Regions from separate parts of the Paenibacillus sp. FSL E2-0190 genome, predicted to be linked through region 1. Evidence: riboswitches for the same ligand, from Rfam matches in the RefSeq annotation. Region 1 holds a riboswitch; each other region holds the start of a gene.
The links. Region 1 has a riboswitch for thiamine pyrophosphate ahead of NST25_RS02120 (ABC transporter substrate-binding protein). Riboswitches for the same ligand answer to the same signal wherever they lie in the genome.
Positions count from the first base shown of each region.

Region 2: another riboswitch for thiamine pyrophosphate. It lies ahead of thiC (phosphomethylpyrimidine synthase ThiC); the one in region 1 lies ahead of NST25_RS02120 (ABC transporter substrate-binding protein).
Region 3: another riboswitch for thiamine pyrophosphate. It lies ahead of NST25_RS09480 (thiamine phosphate synthase); the one in region 1 lies ahead of NST25_RS02120 (ABC transporter substrate-binding protein).

Region 1 covers NZ_CP150306.1:479,961-483,243, forward strand. Annotated here, with positions in the region: gene NST25_RS02110 (ABC transporter permease) at 1-22, opposite strand, end outside; gene NST25_RS02115 (MTH1187 family thiamine-binding protein) at 19-312, opposite strand; gene NST25_RS02120 (ABC transporter substrate-binding protein) at 391-1,440, opposite strand; TPP riboswitch at 1,602-1,712, opposite strand; gene NST25_RS02125 (hypothetical protein) at 1,871-3,283, opposite strand, start outside.
Region 2 covers NZ_CP150306.1:6,281,061-6,284,343, reverse strand. Annotated here, with positions in the region: gene NST25_RS27535 (beta-galactosidase) at 1-1,252, shown strand, start outside; TPP riboswitch at 1,324-1,432, shown strand; gene thiC (phosphomethylpyrimidine synthase ThiC) at 1,536-3,278, shown strand.
Region 3 covers NZ_CP150306.1:2,228,994-2,232,276, forward strand. Annotated here, with positions in the region: gene NST25_RS09470 (GDSL-type esterase/lipase family protein) at 1-303, shown strand, start outside; gene NST25_RS09475 (SDR family oxidoreductase) at 541-1,413, shown strand; TPP riboswitch at 1,501-1,602, shown strand; gene NST25_RS09480 (thiamine phosphate synthase) at 1,719-2,321, shown strand; gene thiS (sulfur carrier protein ThiS) at 2,360-2,563, shown strand; gene NST25_RS09490 (thiazole synthase) at 2,619-3,283, shown strand, end outside.

The DNA of each region.
Region 1 (3,283 bases):
TTAGCTTCCATGTCGATCTCACGGCCGATATTTCTCCGTCAATTTATCCATGCTGATTCCGTTAGGATTATGAGCGATTTTGATCTGCGAAATTACGCTTGGACTGCCTGCTTCGATCAACGCCTCCTGCATCTGACGCACAACCTCCAGCAGCTCGCTAAGCTCACCTTCCATTGTGGTTTCCAGTGGATTCACTTGATGTTTAACACCGGATTTCTGAATGACCTCAATCGCTTTATCTACGTATGGGATGGAATCCTCATTGTTCGGAGTTTTTGGAATTACTTGAATGCTTAGTAGGGTGTTAGCCACAATAATCAATCCTCTCATTTTATAAGGTAAGTTTAAAAAGCCAACTTTGATAACGAAGTAATTCATTACAATTGTTGTTTACTCCGCCGGTAAAAAATCATTACTGAATGCACTAGCAGCATCCAGCGGTTTATCCAGCAACTTCAGATCGTACATCCAGTCGCCATAATTCTGCCAGACCTCGGTTTTTTGCTCGCCCCAGCGGGCAGCATCGTCCTTGTATTTTGGGCTAAGCCATTTTTGGCTAGCTAGGACAAGGTCGGCGTCCAGGTCAGGAACGGCCTTCGATAACATACCGGCAGCCTCTTCCGGATGATCTATGGCATATTGATAACCTTTTGATGTGGCTTTCATGAAGGCCTTCACCAGATCAGGATGATCTGCAATTTGCTTCTCACTCGTCGTCAGCACAGGCGTGTAATAATCGAGCTGCGGCGCATAATCCTTTAAGTACAGCATATCCAATGGCTCGCCACGCAACTCAGCCTCAACACCAGTCCAAGCGTAGAAAATCCAGGCGAAATCAATGTCACGTTTGACGGCGGTAAAATAATCAGCTTCACCGATACTGATCAGCTTCACCTTTTTCACATCGCCACCTTCAGGATCCATGATAGCTTTCATGGCTGCTTCTTCGGCCGGTGAGCCCCAGCCTCCGTAGGTTTTACCTTCGAAATCCTTTGGTGATTTAATATTGCGATCTACTGGAGCAGCGAATCCCGACGTATTATGCTGAATAATAGCTGCTATCGAGACAAGGGGCACGCCTTGTAGACGGGCTAGTGTTAATCCTTCTTGGGCGCTGATGCCAAATGCGGCTTCGCCAGAAGTAACCATAGTATCAGAACCCGCTGCGCCTGGCTGAACGATCTCGACGTCCAGACCTTCTTCAGCGTAGTAACCAAGATCCTTAGCTACGTATAGACCGGTATGATTCGTGTTCGGTGTCCAGTCGAGTGCGACTTTAACTTTGGTGAGCTCTTTTGGAGCATCCGTCCCAGCCGCAGCAGTTGGATCAGTAGCATTTGCTTTGTTTCCGGCTGTATTCCCATTGTTGCTGCCGCATCCGGCAATGGCAAGAATGAGTACACAGGTGAGGCACAACGTAAGTGCTTTTTTAAGGTGCATGTCTTCTTCTCTCCTTTAAGGTTACAAGAATCCCGTCTTCACAACATGAACCGTAAAGTGTAGTATGTACGTTTTTCTACATCTTTTAGTGATCTTACAAAAAAAGCGCCCCGAGTGATCGGGACGCTGGCTTGGCGCAAGGTTAGTTAAGGTCACAGGGACCAGAACCAATTGGCGATTCCTACGCTGGCATTATCCAGATCAGGTATAAGGGTCAGTATCTTGTGGGATACAATCTCAGCCGGCCAATTCCAGCACCCCTGGTTCTATGAAGTTAACGGGTATTTCTATGTGCAATATAAGTAAGCATAAGTTTTGTACCCATACTTTATATCTTATATTTCTCGCATACGGTGTATTATAGACGGCTGTACTCGGAATGTCTAGTAGTGCACTCCTGAATTTTTCCAATCAAGTAGTTTCTTTTTTGCTAGTCTAGATCTTTATATTTCTTGCGGTGACGCCGTTTAAGCTCACTAACCAGCGCCCCTAGCGTGAGGACAACGCTGATCAGAATCCCGCTCATGATCACGAAGAGGGCAAGAAATTCAAAGGGAGAATAACCAATCATTTTACTCCATTGAATCTTTCCATCCAGATCGTCAATGACCTGATTCATGCCGTAAATCCCGCTTACTACCGTAAATACAGTAAGAATCATCAGCAGATTATCCCGTCGCTTGGACTGAAACTTATCCTGATACTGAAACAGGTCATTTAAGGTTTCTTTCACTTCCTCGAACAAAGCGTCGTTTCCGTATACTTTACGCAGCTGAAGAAATATCTCCCGGCCCTGCGACTGGGAAATCAACTCCAAGAAGTAGAACTTTGCCGAGAACTTATTGATGGAGTAGATTAGATTGTCTATTTCCTCATAATCATGATTAATCCGAAGTCGGGAGTGCATATTGGCGAGCTTTAGCAGAACGATTTTGTGGAAAATATTGAGTAAAAATCCGTAATAATATTGCCCGTACATCTGGTTGGCTAGACTAACAGCAATCTCCTGTTCAGCGCGGGTCATGCAGCAAAAGGTTTGCTCATTCATCATATAATATGTGTCTGGACCCCAGCGATTATAGGAATGCTCATGACAATAGTTTGCAATATACGCTGGATCGCTGGCACTGGCATAGGGCTTTCCGTTCAGATTAATTCCATCAAGCTGTGAGGCGCGATAGCGTAGATTTACACTAATCTCATCAGAGCTTTCTTCATTCTGAAAGCCGTAAAAAGCTTGCACCTGCATTCTTTCATCTACGAAAAAAGGAAGGGTCTCGAAATAAGCCCCATTGATATCCGATTGATCCAGATATGGCTCCAGTCCATCCACCAAATTTCGGAAGACAAAATCCTCTACCATCTCATAGGTCTGTTCCCCGCAATGAATATAAGTGTAATCATCCTGTATGAAGGTATTCTCTAGCGCACGGAAACGATCCGCGAATTCTAGGGCAATACTAAAGGGAATTGAATCCCCCTCCAGCTGGACACGTATCGTCACGAATCCAAGCTGAAAAGGACATATGAATATATCCGTCGAGAGAATTTTGAAAAATATAGATTGCTGCGGAATCTCCAGAATGCAGTCGAGATTATTTACTCTGGAAAAACGGCGAAACGAGTCGGCATCCTTCCTGCGTGGAAAAAGGACATGTGCAGCAAACGGTAAATAGGTGCGCTCCATTCGTTCATGGGAAACACAGTAGCCATCTCCGTAATAGGCAGCTTCAAGCTCTTTATTATCCAGAAAAAAACGTGTGAAGCCGTCGTCCTGTAATTGCTGGATAAGCTGCTTAGAATCGCCCTTTTTTATAGAAAAGGGAAATATAAACTGCATGAG
Region 2 (3,283 bases), 1.2 Mb from region 1:
GTTGGATTTCTTCAGCTATGATTCCTATCCTCAGTTCTCTACTATTTTTTATGACCCGAATGAGCGGAATCCGCTGAATGATAGAGGCTGGGGACTGTCGTTATCTGTTGTTCGTTCGATATCCCCGAATTTCTGCATTATGGAGCAGCAGTCAGGCCCGGGTGGCTGGGTGAACCGGATGGATATGCCTTCTCCAAAGCCCGGGCAGATGCGGTTATGGACTTATCAGTCGATCGCTCATGGAGCAGATATGGTGTTATATTTCCGCTGGCGGACAGCTACGATGGGCAATGAAATTTATTGGCATGGAATCAATGACTATCATAATCAGCCTAACCGGAGAGTGCGGGAAGCGGGGCAGATCGGTCAGGAGCTGGCAGCAGCAGGTCATGCGTTTGTCGGTACTCGTAATCAGGCTAACATTGCTATTGTACGTGATTATGACAATGAGTGGGATGGAGAATACGATGTTTGGCATGGCCCGTTTATGTGGAAGAGCAATAAGGAGTGGTACAAGGCGCTTCAGCGGAAGCATATCCCGAATGACGTACTCTATTTACGCAAAAAAACAACGCTGGAGGAGCTTGCAAGGTACGACGTGCTTATCTATCCTCACCCAGCGATTATGACAGATGAGACAGCAGCACTGCTGGATGAATATGTTCAGCAAGGCGGCAAACTGATCTTCGGCTGTAGAACTGGCTATAAGGATGAGCGCGGTCAATGTTATATGCGTCCTTTCCCAGGTGCTGCTAAGGATCTATGCGGGATCACAGTTGAAGAATTCACAATGGTTAAGGGCAGTCGTCAGCCAACAACAATTAGCTGGTCGGGCGTGACCGAAGTCGTTACAGGAGCAGATGACTTTAATGATATTCTCAAAATAGAGGAAGCTTCGGTTGAAGTGATGGCGGTTTACGCCTCTGATTATTATGCGGGAAAACCGGCGGTAACTAAAAATCGTCGCGGCAAGGGTGAGGTTTGGTATTACGGAGCCGTATTTAATGAACAGGCAGCGGCTGAGATCATAAATTTAATTGATCTACAATCGCCAGCAGATTGGCTGGAGCTCCCAGAAGAGGTAGAGCTGCAAGTCCGTACCGGAGCTTCTTCCAGTTATGCTTTTTTGCTTAATTATAGTGAGACTCCTGTCACGATCCATCTTCGTGAGACCAAAACAGATTTACTGAGCGGCACAACATTGTCGGGCGAGGTGCTTCTGGAAGGATTTGGGGTATTGGTGTTAAACTAACGTATACATTGATCTCACATTTGAGTAGATTTGGATAATTCTCTCTTTTCGGTTATACTTTGAAGTAGCAATTATATAGTCACGGGAGCTTGGTGGGACCAGGCTGAGAGGATAGTTATAACTATCGACCGTCAAACCTGATCTGGATAATGCCAGCGGAGGAAATGGAGCTCTATTTCTATTTGTCTACTCTAAGGCCGCATCTTATACAGATGTGGCCTTTTCTATGTGTGGGGAGTAGACCGTCTCCGCTTGATCAAATCACCTTATAGGAGGAATTGAGATGACAAGCGAATTGAACAACGATCCAATCAATCTATCAGCTTTTCCAGCAAGTCAAAAAGTGTATGTAAAGGGTTCACGGTCTGATATTCAGGTGCCTATGCGGGAGATCTCACTTAGTCCAACTGCGGGCATAGACGGCGAAGAGGAGAATGCCCCAATTCATGTTTATGACACAAGCGGGGCTTACACGGATGCTAATATTCATACTGATATTCGTCAGGGGTTAGAGCCCAATCGTCTAAGCTGGATTGAGGAACGAGGGGATGCAGAAGCGTACGAAGGAAGAACCGTGAAGCCTGAAGATAACGGGAATGCAACAGGAAAAGCTGTGGCGGAAGTGTTTCCAGCGCTCCATAGAAAACCTTTGCGAGCGAAAAAGGGGCGTAATGTCTCTCAAATGCATTATGCACGCAAAGGGATTATTACTTCGGAAATGGAATACGTTGCGATTCGTGAGAATGTGGCACCGGAATTTGTAAGAGATGAAGTAGCCCGCGGCCGCGCCATCATCCCAGCGAATATCAATCATCCAGAGAGTGAACCAATGATTATTGGACGCAATTTTTTAGTGAAGATCAATGCCAATATAGGAAATTCCGCAGTATCCTCATCCATAGAGGAAGAGGTAGAGAAGATGAGATGGGCCACCCGCTGGGGTGCAGATAATATAATGGATCTCTCAACAGGTAAAAACATTCATACGACACGCGAGTGGATCATCCGTAATTCTCCTGTTCCTATTGGAACGGTGCCTATCTATCAAGCGTTGGAAAAAGTGAATGGGAAAGCGGAAGATTTAACGTGGGAAGTATACCGTGATACGCTCATTGAGCAAGCGGAGCAAGGGGTTGATTATTTTACCATTCATGCGGGGGTTCTGCTTCGTTATATCCCGTTGACTGCACAACGTATGACAGGCATTGTTTCAAGAGGTGGCTCCATCATGGCGGCATGGTGTCTTGCGCATCATCAAGAGAACTTTTTATATACACATTTTGAAGAGATATGTGAAATCATGAAGCTGTACGATGTTTCTTTTTCCCTAGGCGATGGATTACGTCCGGGTTCGATTGCTGATGCGAATGATGAAGCACAATTTGCCGAGTTAGAGACGTTAGGTGAATTAACAGCTATAGCTTGGAGTCATGATGTACAGGTGATGGTAGAGGGTCCAGGACATGTGCCGATGCACTTGATTAAAGAGAATATGGATAAGCAACTTGAAACTTGTAACGAAGCCCCTTTTTATACATTAGGTCCACTGACTACAGATATTGCGCCTGGTTATGATCATATTACCTCTGCTATAGGTGCAGCGATGATTGGTTGGTTCGGTACAGCAATGTTGTGTTACGTAACTCCGAAGGAGCATCTTGGCCTGCCTAATAAGGAAGATGTACGTGTAGGGGTCATTACTTATAAAATAGCGGCTCATGCCGCAGATTTGGCGAAAGGGCATAAAGGAGCACAAGATCGGGATAATGCTCTTTCGAAAGCCCGTTTTGAATTTCGTTGGCGTGATCAATTTCATTTATCGTTAGATCCTGAGCGAGCGCTAGAATATCATGATGAGACATTGCCTGCGGAAGGCGCTAAAACAGCTCATTTTTGTTCCATGTGCGGGCCGAAATTTTGCAGTATGAAGATCTCTCATAATATCCGGAATACGACGAGAATTGAATCAGGAATGCAAGAGAAGGCGCAAGAGTTTCTCCAAGGCGGGAGCCTCATTTATAGATAACTTTT
Region 3 (3,283 bases), 1.7 Mb from region 1:
CCTGGCTATGATTCGAATCTGGAGCCAGGAGCTAGAGGTGCGATGTACTATCCTCTTGTATCCTGGACGCAGCTTGTTGATACAGCGGACATTTCTCCTTATTTAATTTCAAAAGTGAAAAGTGCATATGAATTAGGACTCATTAGATCTGAAGTGGGGATTGCCAGAGGCGAAATGGTCAATGGGACAGAACTAGAACCTAAAGCTATAGTGACCCGGGAGAAAGCGGCCAAAGCTCTGTACTTTATGTGGGTGCTGGAACATGAAGTGAATGCAGAAAATCATGTTTCTTCTCTAAAATAGTCAGGGTGAACAATTCAAGGCACAGCAGCGATGCTGTGTCTATTTGTATGCAGTGAATTCCTCTCCACTTACAGCAGTGTATCTCTCACGGTTGTTTATTTCTACTTTCATTGTGGTAAGTAAGATTCGTAAAGCAATTTAAGAAAATGACAAACCCAGCGTATAAACGTGCATAGTTGTGCCATCCTAAGACGATCAGTTAACTATCAATTTGCTTAACGAGAGGAGATAGGGAAGATGTCAGGCAACAATAAACAAGCTACAAAAACCTTACCCCCACAGGAGCAGCATCATCAGCCAGGGATTGAGAGTGAAATGACGCCGCTGCCCAAATACGAGCCGGCAAATTATAAAGCAGCAGGTAAACTGCAAGACAAGGCGGCATTAATTACCGGTGGAGACAGCGGAATTGGGCGTGCAGTTGCTGTGCTTTTTGCTAAAGAAGGCGCTGATGTGGTCATTTCATATCTTAATGAACACTCAGATGCAGAGGAAACTAAACGTCAGGTCGAGCAGGAAGGCCGCAAATGTATCCTAATTCCAGGTGATATCGGTGACGAGAAATTCTGTAAGGATCTTATTAAACAGACGGTGGAGGGCTTAGGAAAGCTTGATATTCTCATCAATAACGCGGCAGAGCAACATCCGCAAGCTAAGATCGAGGATATTACTTCCGAGCAGCTTGAGCGTACTTTCCGTACGAATATATTTGCGATGTTCTATTTAACAAAAGCAGCTATGCCTCATTTAAAAGCAGGATCTACCATTATAAATACAACTTCAATTACCGCTTATCGCGGAAGCCCGCAGCTGCTGGACTATTCATCAACTAAAGGAGCTATTCTTAGCTTCACACGATCCTTGTCCACGAATCTGGCAGAGAAGGGCATACGGGTAAACGGTGTTGCACCAGGTCCAATCTGGACACCGCTGATTCCCTCTACCTTTGATGCAAAACAGGTTAGCGAGTTTGGAGGTACACAGCCTATGAAACGGCCTGGACAACCAGAAGAGCTGGCACCAGCCTATGTATATCTGGCCTCTGACGATTCCAGTTATGTGACTGGACAGGTTATTCATGTAAATGGTGGCGAGGTAGTAAACGGTTAGATCAGTACAGCTAATGTGAATAAATGGGTGTATTTCAATAAAAAAATATGTTACTATAAACCACGTTAGCATTTTAAAATTGTATATTTATGTCACTAGGGGTGCCGATTGGCTGAGACGGAATGGATTTCCGGACCCTTTGAACCTGATCTGGTTAAGACCAGCGTAGGGAAGTGGAGGACGAATTTCTGTTATCGGGCTATTTATAGTGCCGTCTATATACAGATTCTGACTGCCTTCCTTACGGGAGGCAGTTTTTTTGTTTTTTACTGACCTATAGGGAAGTGAGAGAGGAGATCGTGATATTGCAAGCTGAGATCCATCTAATATCAGACGGCAAGCTGCAACTGAGACATTTTGTTGAACTAGCTGTCACGGTGCAGATATGGGTCGATTATATTCACCTGAGAGATAAGCAATGTCCTGCACACGAACTACTCGCTGCGGCACAGGAGCTGTTGGCTGCCGGTATGCCCGCTACCAAACTGATAATCAACGACCGAATAGATGTAGCCTTGGCAGCTGGTGCCGCGGGGGTTCAGTTGGCCTGGCACAGTCTGAGTCCGGGTACAGCCCGGCGAATTGCACCTCAGCTTCGGCTGGGGAGATCGGTTCATTCTCCGGAAGAAGCGGCGAATGCCTCAGAGCAGGGAGCTGATTATTGCTTGTTTGGTCATGTATTTCCCTCGGATAGCAAGTTAGGGCTGCCCGCACGTGGGTTAGAGCTGCTTGCAGAAACGGTGAAGACCAGCTCTATTCCTGTAATTGCGATTGGCGGAATTAGCCCCGCTAATGCGGCGCAGATCATCAGGAAAGGTGCGGCAGGAGTTGCTGTGATGTCCGGTATTTGCGGAGCGGATGATCCTTATGAGGCCGCCAAAGCTATTCATAAGGCGGTTCATTCATAGCCTGGAGGTAACAGCACGGGCGAAGGGGGTGATTCAGAATGAAGCTGTTGATTAACGGGAAATCCGCAGAGTGTTCTGGTGGTATTCAAACTATAGCTGATTTGATCAGTCTTCCTGAGTGGTCAGGTCGTCTGATGATCATTGAGCTGAATGGAGAAATTGTCAGTAAGGAGAATTATGAAAGTACTGCTCTGAGCGAGGATGATCGTTTGGAACTGGTGCACTTTGTTGGTGGGGGTTGAGATGGAGCGGTATAGAATTTTGAGAAATTTATAAGAACCAAAGGGAGGTAATTTCATGCATGACCCGTTACATATTGGCGGTATCGAATTAACCAGTAGATTATTTATCGGAACCGGAAAATATAGCCGGAATACGTTGATCCCCGAAGTGATCGCAAGCTCTGGTTCTCAGGTGATTACTGTAGCGCTTCGCCGAGTGGACCCGCAAGGTGGAGCAGAAAATATCATGAACCACATTCCCGGCCACATGACTCTTCTGCCTAATACCTCAGGAGCGCGTACAGCGGAAGAGGCAGTCCGTATTGCAAGATTAGCAAGAGCTGCGGGACTGGGGAACTGGGTCAAGATCGAAGTGATCAATGATCAGAAATACCTGCTTCCAGATAATCTGGAGACCATACGAGCTACAGAGATTTTAGCAGCGGAGGGTTTTGTAGTATTGCCATATATGAGTCCGGACCTTTCGGCTGCTTTACGTCTGAGAGATGCCGGTGCTGCTGCTGTGATGCCGCTTGGTGCGCCGATCGGGACGAATCGCGGCCTGCGCACTAAGGAGCTTGTGCGTATTCTTATTGAAGAAGTGAATTTGCCGATTATTGTAGACGCCGGGATTGGCAAGCCCTCGGAAGCGGCGGAAGCAATGGAGATGGGGGCCGCTGCTGTTCTGCTTAATACGGCTATTGCAACGGCACGTAATCCGCTCGTCATGGCGGAAGCGTT